Prochlorococcus marinus XMU1412: one gene and its partner. The protein of the gene in region 1 binds, or shares a complex with, the protein of each later gene. Links are inferred from orthologs where the notes say so. Each region holds a gene or a part of one and is shown on either strand. Other genes may lie near its edges.

Evidence for each region. The genes of interacting proteins can lie anywhere in the genome.
Region 2: the proteins of rodA (region 1) and mrdA are in contact, whole or in part, in a crystal structure (PDB 6PL5), measured with the Thermus thermophilus proteins. The link is inferred for Prochlorococcus marinus XMU1412 from one-to-one orthologs. Residues at the interface, in WP_223903423.1 of Thermus thermophilus: Phe161, Val165, Phe168, Val169, Leu172, Pro198, Tyr199, Glu202, Tyr211, Arg212, Asp213, Gln220, Val221, Gln223, Ser224, Ile226, Ala227, Ile228, Gly229, Ser230, Gly266, Phe267, Val270, Leu274, Tyr277, Gly278, Leu281, Phe285, Leu289, Arg297; in WP_223903432.1 of Thermus thermophilus: Arg4, Ile5, His6, Leu8, Ala9, Phe12, Ala15, Leu16, Leu19, Gly20, Arg22, Ala23, Trp24, Leu26, Gln27, Val28, Tyr31, Tyr34, Leu36, Leu43, Thr45, Asp47, Lys156, Gln157, Gly158, Ser160, Val184, Leu201, Glu202.

Annotation. Positions count from the first base shown.
Region 1 is NZ_JAAORJ010000004.1:492,792-498,598, forward strand. What follows is about bases 1,166-4,164. They hold rodA (rod shape-determining protein RodA), read right to left. Parts: upstream 3,300-4,164; coding sequence 2,031-3,299; downstream 1,166-2,030. Other genes in these bases: HA152_RS09220 (sensor histidine kinase), read right to left, coding at 1,166-2,031; HA152_RS09230 (Mrp/NBP35 family ATP-binding protein), read right to left, coding at 3,299-4,164. In the rest of the region: HA152_RS09210 (anthranilate synthase component I family protein), read right to left, coding at 1-73; HA152_RS09215 (photosystem I reaction center subunit II PsaD), read right to left, coding at 133-555; more of HA152_RS09220, read right to left, coding at 667-1,165; more of HA152_RS09230, read right to left, coding at 4,165-4,372; hemF (oxygen-dependent coproporphyrinogen oxidase), read left to right, coding at 4,532-5,560; HA152_RS09240 (cofactor assembly of complex C subunit B), read right to left, coding at 5,589-5,807. UniProt on the Escherichia coli protein: Peptidoglycan polymerase that is essential for cell wall elongation. Also required for the maintenance of the rod cell shape. Functions probably in conjunction with the penicillin-binding protein 2 (mrdA).
Region 2 is NZ_JAAORJ010000001.1:37,678-42,051, forward strand. The notes cover bases 1-2,970. They hold mrdA (penicillin-binding protein 2), read left to right. Parts: upstream 1-575; coding sequence 576-2,366; downstream 2,367-2,970. Other genes in these bases: HA152_RS00195 (hypothetical protein), read left to right, coding at 1-308; HA152_RS00200 (hypothetical protein), read left to right, coding at 421-564; HA152_RS00210 (NAD(P)H-dependent oxidoreductase), read right to left, coding at 2,374-2,898; HA152_RS00215 (diflavin flavoprotein), read right to left, coding at 2,916-2,970. In the rest of the region: more of HA152_RS00215, read right to left, coding at 2,971-4,374. UniProt on the Escherichia coli protein: Catalyzes cross-linking of the peptidoglycan cell wall. Responsible for the determination of the rod shape of the cell. Is probably required for lateral peptidoglycan synthesis and maintenance of the correct diameter during lateral and centripetal growth.

The DNA of each region.
Region 1 (5,807 bases):
TTTCAACGATAGGTATAAAATTTTTACCTTCTTTGTAAGCCTTTAAAAAACTATCTTTTTGTGAGCTGATCATATTAATAATGTCAGCCCAAATTATAATTATTTTCTCCTTTTATATCAACTTTAAGGAAGTTAATCAAAAGTATTCTTAGTTGTAAATTTCAAACCAGCTGGATTAGGATTCTCGCCTATTCTTCTAGGATTATGACCTACTTTCTCTCTGCCTTCATTGACTTTTTCAGGGAAAACACCATCTTTGGGGTGTAAAAATTCAATATCACCACCCGGGAAAATTCGGTAGATTTTAAAATCTTCAATTCTTGGTTTGAAGGCTCTTAATTGTGTCCCTAATGCAAGGCATTGTTCTTTTCTTGCAAAGTACATTAAATTATCACCTTCATGCATTATAGCGGCTCCACCGGTGGGCAATTCAAATGCTTGTTCCTTGGAACTTTTCCATACAATTGCATATTTTTCTTCGGTTTCTGCTGAGTTTAATAAACCCCCAGTACTTCCTATATGCTTTGGAAATTGACCAACTAAAGTTTCAGTCATCCTAGATTTTGAGTTATTTCTAATAAGAAACTAGCATTCATATTTTGCAAAATTCAAAATTAATAGGAAATTTTCTACATTATTTAATATATGGAAAACTTGTTTATCATTTTATTTTGAATCTGAAATCGGAAAAAATACTGTCAAACCTGTATCACGTCTTTGTGTGACATGACCTCCTAAACTAGCTAACAACTTTTGAGTGGCATTTTGACTAAGTTGTAAACTTCCAGTTTGAGGATTCCAATTTAAAACAGGACCAATATCAGAACCGTTATCTTTTTTTAGAATTTCTTTTTGATTGTTATCTAATTTTTGTACTTTGAGTTGAAGTCTGAGTTTTTGACCAGCTGGTCTTAATTCTAAAATTAATGTACTCCCTTCTTTTAATCCTCTAGTATTTTTATCAATTAATCCTCTTAACATTAATTCTAATTTTTCAGAATCACTCAAAATTTGTGGAAGTTGTTTGGGGATATCTATCTTCAAAGAAATACCACGACGGTTTAATTGTTTATTCCATAAAGGAGCAAGCTTTTTGAAAATTTCGGCTAAATTAATCTTCGCCAAGTTATTCAATGATGGCACTTCATTACCAACTAATTCTGCTGCATTAAAGATTAAACCAAACCTATCAATTTGTTCATTACATTCATTATCTATTTGAATTAAACGATTTCTCATTGATTCATCCATTTTATATTTTTTTAAAGTAGAACTTATTAAGGTTCTTATTGTTGCCAAAGGAGTTCTTACTTCATGAGAAATTGCACGTAATAGTTTTGCTTCAGTGATTTGAACATTTTTTTCATCATTTTTCACAGAATTCTGTATATTATGATTTGGCGAAATTTTTGCTAATTGTGCCGATAATATTGGCCAAAATAATTTTTCAAATTGGTTATTAATATTAAGGTTACCTAAATTATTGATTGCATTACGAAATTTTACTCCTTCCTCATAATTTTCTTGATTTAATTTTGCATGCATTAATTCAATTGAAAGTTTAAGGCTCTCTTCATCACACTTCATTAATAGAATTTTCTTATCTTTTTCTCCTACAATTGATAATACGCATTGAAAATTTGGAGTGATTATCATCAAAAAAGGTTCATAGCCATCTTCTTGACAAAGATTTAAGACTTTATAATTACTAACTAAATCGAAATCTTTTTTTATCTTTTCTGAATTATTGACTGGTAAAAAACCTGCATTCTCATTTTGAAAGTATGGAAACCCTTCAGGAGACCAAAGCCATCCATGAAGTTGATTTAAAAATTTTTTATCATTAAAAGCTGGCAAAGGGGAGGCAACCCATATCCCCCCCTGTTTACAATTCTGAGAAAGGAAATCTTTTTGAATAACTTCTAAGGAAGCCCACCACATTCTTCTGGATGTATCATCATCCACATATATGGTTTTAATTCCTTTAATCAAAAGCTCTTGAATTTTTTTTATAGTTATTTTTGCTTTCATCAACTTCTTAGTGATCTAGAACGTTTCAATATAGATAAAACAAATCCAATAGATATAAAATTAGTCACCAATGACGTTCGACCATAGCTCATAAAAGGAAGGGGAATCCCAGTAACTGGTCCTAATCCAATAGTCATAAATAAGTTAATAATTATTTGAAATAAAAAAATTGAGGCTATTCCAATAACAATTAGAGATTCAAAGTTAGTCCTAGCAATTGTTGCAGTATTAATAAGTTTTTTAATCAAAAAAAAGAACAAAAATAAAACTATAGCGCACCCCACAAAACCTAATTCTTCCCCTAGAGCACTGAATATAAAATCAGTATGTTGTTCAGGTATAAATTGCAAATTAGTCAGCTTACCTTGTAGCAAACCAGTCCCAAATAATCCTCCAGAACCAATTGCAATTTTACTCTGTATCAAATGATATCCGCCACCCAATGGATCTCTACTTGGATCTAAAAATAAAACTAATCTATCTTTTTGATATTCTTTTAAGCCATATTGCCACAAAATTGGTGTAAATTTTGCGACTAATAAATGGAACGAAATAGCGAGAGCAGAAAAAATAATTTTCCTTTTTGTAGATCTATAAGCAAGATATCCTATAACTGGAATCCAGAAAATAAGAAGATTTGGTAAGGTTAGATATAAAATTGATGTGATAATACAAAGCACTAATATCAAAATCCACTCTATGGGCATTTGAGCCCAATAGAGCATCACACCTGACAAAACAATTAAAACTAAAGATGTACCTAAATCAGGTTGAAAGAAAATTAATAACCAAGTAATAATTACTACTAATAAGGGCAATACTAAATCTCTTATTGTTAGGATTATTTTTTTATCGAGTACTAAAGCAAGAGTTAATACACAACTAAGTTTAGCTACCTCTGAAGGCTGAAAAGAAAAGATGCCCAAGTTTAGCCATCTTTGAGCTCCAGAAACTGAAATCCCAAAAAAATAAATAAGTAATAAGGATATTAAAGTAAAAAAATAAAATGGAACCACATACTTTCTAATTCTCTCTAACGGTATATAAGAAATAAAAAATGCTAAGAAATAACCTAAAAAACCAGTTACGATATGACCTAAATAGTTCGATACTAAAAAATCACCCTGAATACTTTTTATCAAAAAACTCGAAATAATAACTAAAAACAGTGGAATAATAAGTAGCGGAGAAAATAAAAAACCTCTATTGAAGTTGTCTTTTTTTTGTAAAAATCCTCTGTTATTTAATAAAAAAATTCTCTTAAACATCAATAAGTTTTAACAAATTGATTCTTAATTAATTGCGCTAAATTACCAAATACGACAGAACTTTCTTTACTGGGCTGGCTTATTGAGATTGGTACACCTTTATTACTATCATCAACGAGAGGGATTTCAATAGGAATTTGAGCTAATAATGGTAAGTCATTTTCATTAGCTAATATTTGTCCACCACCTTTACCAAAAATTTCATATTTTTTACCTGGCATATCTGGCGGAATAAATACAGACATATTTTCTACAATTCCCAATAAAGGTACTCCGAGTTGTTTAAACATTGCTAATCCCCTCCTTGCATCTTGCAAAGATACTTGTTGAGGAGTAGTGACAACTATAGCTCCAGAAATAGGCACAGATTGAGAAAGTGATATTTGAGCGTCTCCTGTTCCTGGAGGCAAATCAATAACCAAAAAATCAAGATTATTCCATTCAACTTGGTACAAAAATTGTCTGATAATACTATTAAGCATTGGTCCTCTCCATATAACTGGCTGACCTTCTTCTATGAGGAAACCCATCGATACCATTGAAATTCCATATTTATTTATTGGAATTAACCTTTGATCACTGCCACTTCCTTCTGTAACCTTTGGATTCTGTTCGGCAACTCCCATCATTGAGGGAGTATTAGGTCCATATATATCCGCATCCAGCAAACCAGTTTTTAAGCCTAATTTAGCTAGAGAACAAGCGAGATTAACTGCAATAGTACTTTTCCCAACTCCACCTTTACCACTGCTAACAGCTATGATATGACTAATACCAACAATCTTCTGCAACTCAGGAGCATTACTTTGATTTTGAGATTCAGTTTTGGAAGGATTATTATCTATCTCTATTTGAACATCATCAATATCTTCAAAATCCATTAGTATCCCTCTAACCTCTTGAACAATTCTATCTCTCTGAGAATTTGCAAACGATGGTAATGATAATGTTACGATTACTCTCGGTATAGTTACTCTTACATTTTTAATCCAAGCTAATTCAATTACATTTTTCTGTGATCCAGCGTCTAGAACTTTTTGTAAAGCAAAATTCGCATCTTCTATTGTGGTCATTAAATTTTTAAATATTTTGACAAGGTAGTCGACTGTTTAAAAGATTAAGAACTATGTCGAACTATCAAATAATAGGCAATAAGGACCCCCTAAGAGAAATTATAAAGAGAAACTTATAATTAACCAAAAAAATTTTTTTCTTCAAGATTTACTAAATACATGTTGAAAGAACCTCCTAAAAACTCGAGAGAAAAAACTAAAAATCTCTTATTAACTCTACAAGACAAAATTTGTTCAGGACTTGAAAATGTAGATGGCAAAGCGAAATTTACAGAGGAATCCTGGCTAAGAGACGAAGGTGGCGGTGGAAGATCAAGAGTATTGAAAAATGGTTCTATTTTTGAGCAAGCTGGCGTTAATTTCTCGGAAGTACAAGGAAAAGAATTACCTCAATCTATAATCTCTCAAAGGCCCGAAGCAAAAGGTCATGAATGGTTTGCTACGGGAACTTCTATGGTTTTGCATCCTAAGAATCCCTATATTCCTACAGTTCATCTGAATTATCGATATTTCGAAGCTGGTCCTGTTTGGTGGTTTGGGGGAGGTGCAGATTTAACCCCTTTTTATCCTTATCTTTCTGATGTAAGGAATTTTCATAATGAACATAAAAAAGCTTGTGAGAAAGTTGATCAAGATTTGCATAAAGTTTTCAAACCATGGTGTGATGAATATTTCTTCTTGAAGCATAGAAATGAATCTAGAGGCATCGGAGGTATTTTTTATGATTATCAAGATGGTTCAGGAAATATTTATAGAGGAAATAATCAAAATGGAGACGCATCAAAAGCTTCACAAAATATTGGCAGATCTAATTTAAATTGGGATGATTTATTTTCTTTAGCGGAAAACTGTGGGCAGGCATTCCTCCCTTCATATTTGCCCATTATTGAAAAAAGAGCTTCTCAAACATATTCATCGAAAGAAAGAGAATTCCAGCTATATCGAAGAGGTAGATATGTCGAATTCAATTTAGTTTGGGATAGAGGGACAATCTTTGGACTACAAACAAATGGCAGAACTGAATCTATATTAATGTCCTTACCGCCTTTAGCTAGATGGGAATATGGATATAAAGCCACAAAGAATTCTCGAGAGGAATTTCTGACATCAATTTTTACAAAACCCCAAGATTGGTTAAATGATAAAGAGTTAGAGAAATTCTGTATAGAGAATAATATTTTTGATTAAAAATTATCGAATAGAATTTTAAAGTATCTTAAATAGGCGTTTTAAATAAAGAACCGTCACTTTTCAATTGAAGTTTTTCTCCGAGTTCATTTTCTAAAGAGATTAATTCATCTCTATGAGCTCTAAGCCTCAAAAAAGTTGAATCATTGTCTTTTTCGTTGATCAACCTTAATTCAAATTTCTCCTCTCTTGCTGATTTTTTAAAATAAACAATTCCAGACAAAGGGCCACCAATTAATCCCAAAAG
Region 2 (4,374 bases), on another replicon or contig:
ATCTTAGTTCCGGACAATTATTAGAAGTGGAGAGAAAAATGGCGATTATAAAAAAGATTCCTTTCGAAAAGTGGGTAACAAAATCTTTCGCCAAAAAAGCGAGATTGCTAGAAAATGAAAAAAGAAAATTTCAAAGACAAAGATTTTATAGTAGCTGGAGTGAATGGTTCAGTCTAGTAAATACTCAACAAGCCATTTTGCCGCTAATCGTCACAATATTTATTTCTTCATTTATTGGATGGTCTATAGGGATATCAAAGAATAGTTGTAATCCTTATTTTGAACAAAATATAGAACAATTAAACTAATTAATTTCTTTTTGATCTTTTTTAAGTATCTAAGTTAATTAAATTTTGAAAAATTAAATTTATTATTTAGAATTCTATTAATTGAAATCATTGCTTTAAAAGTATAAGTTTTATGAGTGAAAATTTAAATTCAAATAATATTGAATATGATGAGTCTAATCCTATCAATGCAGACAGTGATTATAAAGGTTTAATCACTAGACTTAATGAGATAAAATCAACTATTGCTTTATTAGAAAAAACAGTATTTAAATAAATTTTATATTTTTGATAAAAATAACTCCCAATAAAAAACTTATTTCATTAAAGAGACAACCTTTAGTCTTACTTATTTTTTCTTCCATATCATTTTTATTGATTCTGTGTAGGTTAATTTTTTTACAACTTTTAAATTATGAATCTTTTAAGAAGATGTCAGATGAGAATAGGATCAGACTTATTGCTGCACAGCCAATACGTGGAAGAATACTAGACAAAAATGGTTATGTATTAGCAGATAGTAGAGTTAAATATTCTTTAATAATAAAGCCTCAATCTGTTAATAAAAGCTATTGGGAAAAACATAAATCAAGCATTTCTAACTTGTTAAATATTGATAGTAATGTCATTCAAAAAAAATACTTTAATGGCCTAAAAAATCAAAAACTTTCAGTAATTATTCTTGATGATTTAAATGTAGATCAATTAATAAAATTTAATGAGAATGAAGGTAATTTAAGTAGTTTTGAAATAGCTACCAAATTAATTAGAAATTATCCTTATAAATCCCTTGCTGCCCATGTAATTGGTTATACTCAGCCAATTACTGAATTAGAATATAAATTCTTATCTAAGAATGGTTATAAATTAAATGACTTAATCGGTAGAACTGGAATCGAATATGTTTACGAAGATTTTATAAGAGGTGAATGGGGTGGAGAAATGGTTGAAGTAAATTCATTAGGAAAATTTCAAAGATCATTGGGTATAAGAGCTCCAGTAAAAGGTAATGATATTGAACTAACAATTGACCTTAATCTGCAATTAGTTGCTGAGGAAGTTCTTAAAGATAAAAAAGCTGGAGCCATAATAGTTATGGATCCAAGAGATGGGGCAATAAGAGCAATGTCAAGTAAACCTACATTTGATTTAAATTTTTTTTCAAAGGATTTCAAACCTGAGAAAGAATATAATAAACTTTTTAATTCTCCTGAAAAACCCTTATTTAATAGAGCATTAAATGCCTATGATCCAGGAAGCGTTTGGAAAATTGTAACGGCTTTAGCTGGCTTAGAAAGCGGAAAATTCCCTAGAGAAACTATGTTAGATACGAAACCATGTATAACTTATGGGAGCCAATGTTTTAGAGAGCATAATGATTTAGGCTTTGGGGTCATAGGTTATGAAGATGCTTTAAGAGTTTCAAGTAATACATTTTTTTATCAAGTAGGTTATGGAGTAGGAGTTGATGAAATTCATAAGGTCTCACAAAAGCTTGGTTTTAATTCTTTATCTGGAATTGAAATTTCTGAACAAGAAAATATAGGATTAGTAGCTAGTAGTGAATGGGCTAAAGAAGGCAGAGGATGGGGGCAACCCGGAAGAACCCCTTGGGTCCCAGAAGATATTGCGAGTATGTCTATTGGACAATTTGTTGTACAAGTTACCCCTATTCAAATAGCTAGAGCATATGCTGCAATTGCAAATGGAGGTTATCTAGTTACTCCATATTTAGTTAAAAAAGATGAAGAAAATCTTTCAGATAAAAAACTTATTAAAATCGATGTTGATTCAAATAATATTCAGTTGATAAAAAGTGGTCTCAGGAAAGTAGTAGAGTCTGGTACAGGAGTATCAATTAATTATGGAGTTTCAAATTTACCTCCAGTTTCAGGGAAAACTGGAACTGCCGAAGACGGTGAAGGTGGATTAGATCACGCTTGGTTCGTTTGCTTTACTCCCTCTGAAAAAAGCGAATTACTTGTAGTTGCTTTTGCACAAAATACTCCTGGTGGAGGATCTGTTCATGCACTACCTATGGCTAGAGAAATTTTGAAAGTTTGGAATGAAAAAAAATGAAATTTTATTAGGTTTTTAACTTTTTCATTTGTAAAAGTCTTTGAATAATATCTTCAATAGTTTTTGTATCTATAGGTTTACTATATGAGGACAAAAGTTGCCTCCCTAATACTTGACTTCCTAAATGAACTAATTGAATGCGTAAAGAGGTCAGCAGTTCTAAACCTATGCCACCAGAAAATGTTGCAATTGCAATCGGTTGACCATTAAATAAATTCCTAAAGTCATCTCCCGAAATAGAAAGCCATGCTATGAAGTTGGAGAGAATGGGAGGTATAGATCCATTATATTCAGGCGCACAAATAACCCACCTTTCAATCTTGAAAAGCTTTTTTTTTAATTCTTTTATTTCATTTGGAATATTTTCTTTGCTGTGAATTCTTGGATTAAATAATGGAATATCAAGAGTGGTAAGATCTAAAATTTCAGAACTTATTTTAAGTTCATTACTTTTTTCAAGAAATTTTTCAGAAAGTTCTAGATTTTTACCACAACTAGCCGTAATGATTATTAGATCTTTTGTTTCAGTCATAAATTAGATAAATAAATTTAATAGTTAGCACCTGTTTTGCGGTGATGAACTGCCGTTAGACTATCGGATTTTAGTATATTACCGTGTAGTACTTCGGCGTAAATTACCCAATGATCTCCACATTCCATTCTCTCTTTTACAGAAGCATCTAACCATGCGAGCGATTCAGGAATGATTATCTGTTCATTAGGAGTTAATTCAATATTTATTCCTTCAAATCTATCTTCTCCAGGTGCAAAAGGCTTTGTGAATCTTTTCAAAGGTTCTTTAAAATCTTTTTCACTAAGAATATTTAATGCAAATGAATCTCCTATTTGCAGAAGAGACTCTACCGATCTATCTTTTGCTACTGCAATACTTAACCCGGGCGGAGAAAAACTTGCTTGACTAACCCAAGATGCAAGCATAGCTCCTTTAATATTATTTTCATCTTTCCCTTTAGACGCTGTCAGGACACAAAGTGAACCAATTACTCTTCCGAGAGCTTGTAGTTTTGGATCCGTTTTGCTTGTAATCATTCCAGTATCTGATTTTCTGGGTTTTTTCTTTGCTTTTTTTATAATTTCTCTTCCGAAGTGAGTTCCTATTTCTTCTAACTCTTTAATCTTTGGTTTATTTGGACTGAATTTAATCCTTATAGGGTCAAAACTAAACTTAAAACCACCGTCTTTTAATTTTGTTTCAAGTAAATCTATAGCTTCGCCGCTCCAGCCAAAACTGCCAAAAATTCCCACTGGTTTATCTCTATTACCCTCTGCCAACAATGTTCCAAGTGCACTAACTATTGGAGTTGGAGCGTGACCACCCAATGTGGGCGAGCCTATTAAATATCCATCAGCATTTTGAATAGATTTTATAAGTACATCATTAGGTGTAAATTCACAATTAATACTTTCAACTTCTACAGAGGTTCTATTTATGCCTTTAGCTAATGCATCACCTATTGAGGCTGTATTTCCATATGCACTTGCATATATCAGAGCGATCTTAGGATTATTTGTTGAGAGATTCTCTCCCCATCTAATATAGTCATTTAAAAAGCTTTTTAAGCTGTATTCAATAGCGGGACCATGTAATGGTGCAATAGTCTTAATATCATAATTTGCAATTTTTTCAGTTATTGATATTACTTGATTAGACATTGGTGCCATCAAGCAATCGTAAAAATGTTTCCTATCAATTTCTGTACTAACTCGATTTGTTTCAGACCAACAATTAGATGCGATGTGTGCAGAGAAAATTTTTTCACTAAGAAGTATTTCTTGATTACGTTCATAAATTATCAGGCCACCAGGCCAACGCGCTGTTGGAATAGGAATTAACTCTAGTGAAATGTTATCTAATTCTAAACTAAGTTCTTTTTTGATTATTTTTATTTCAGGTAATTGAATTTCAATAAAGTTTTCTAAGGTAGGATTTTTTTGATTCCAAAGTTCGCTAATAAGTTTGTAACCTGGATTAGAACAAGTAATGGTT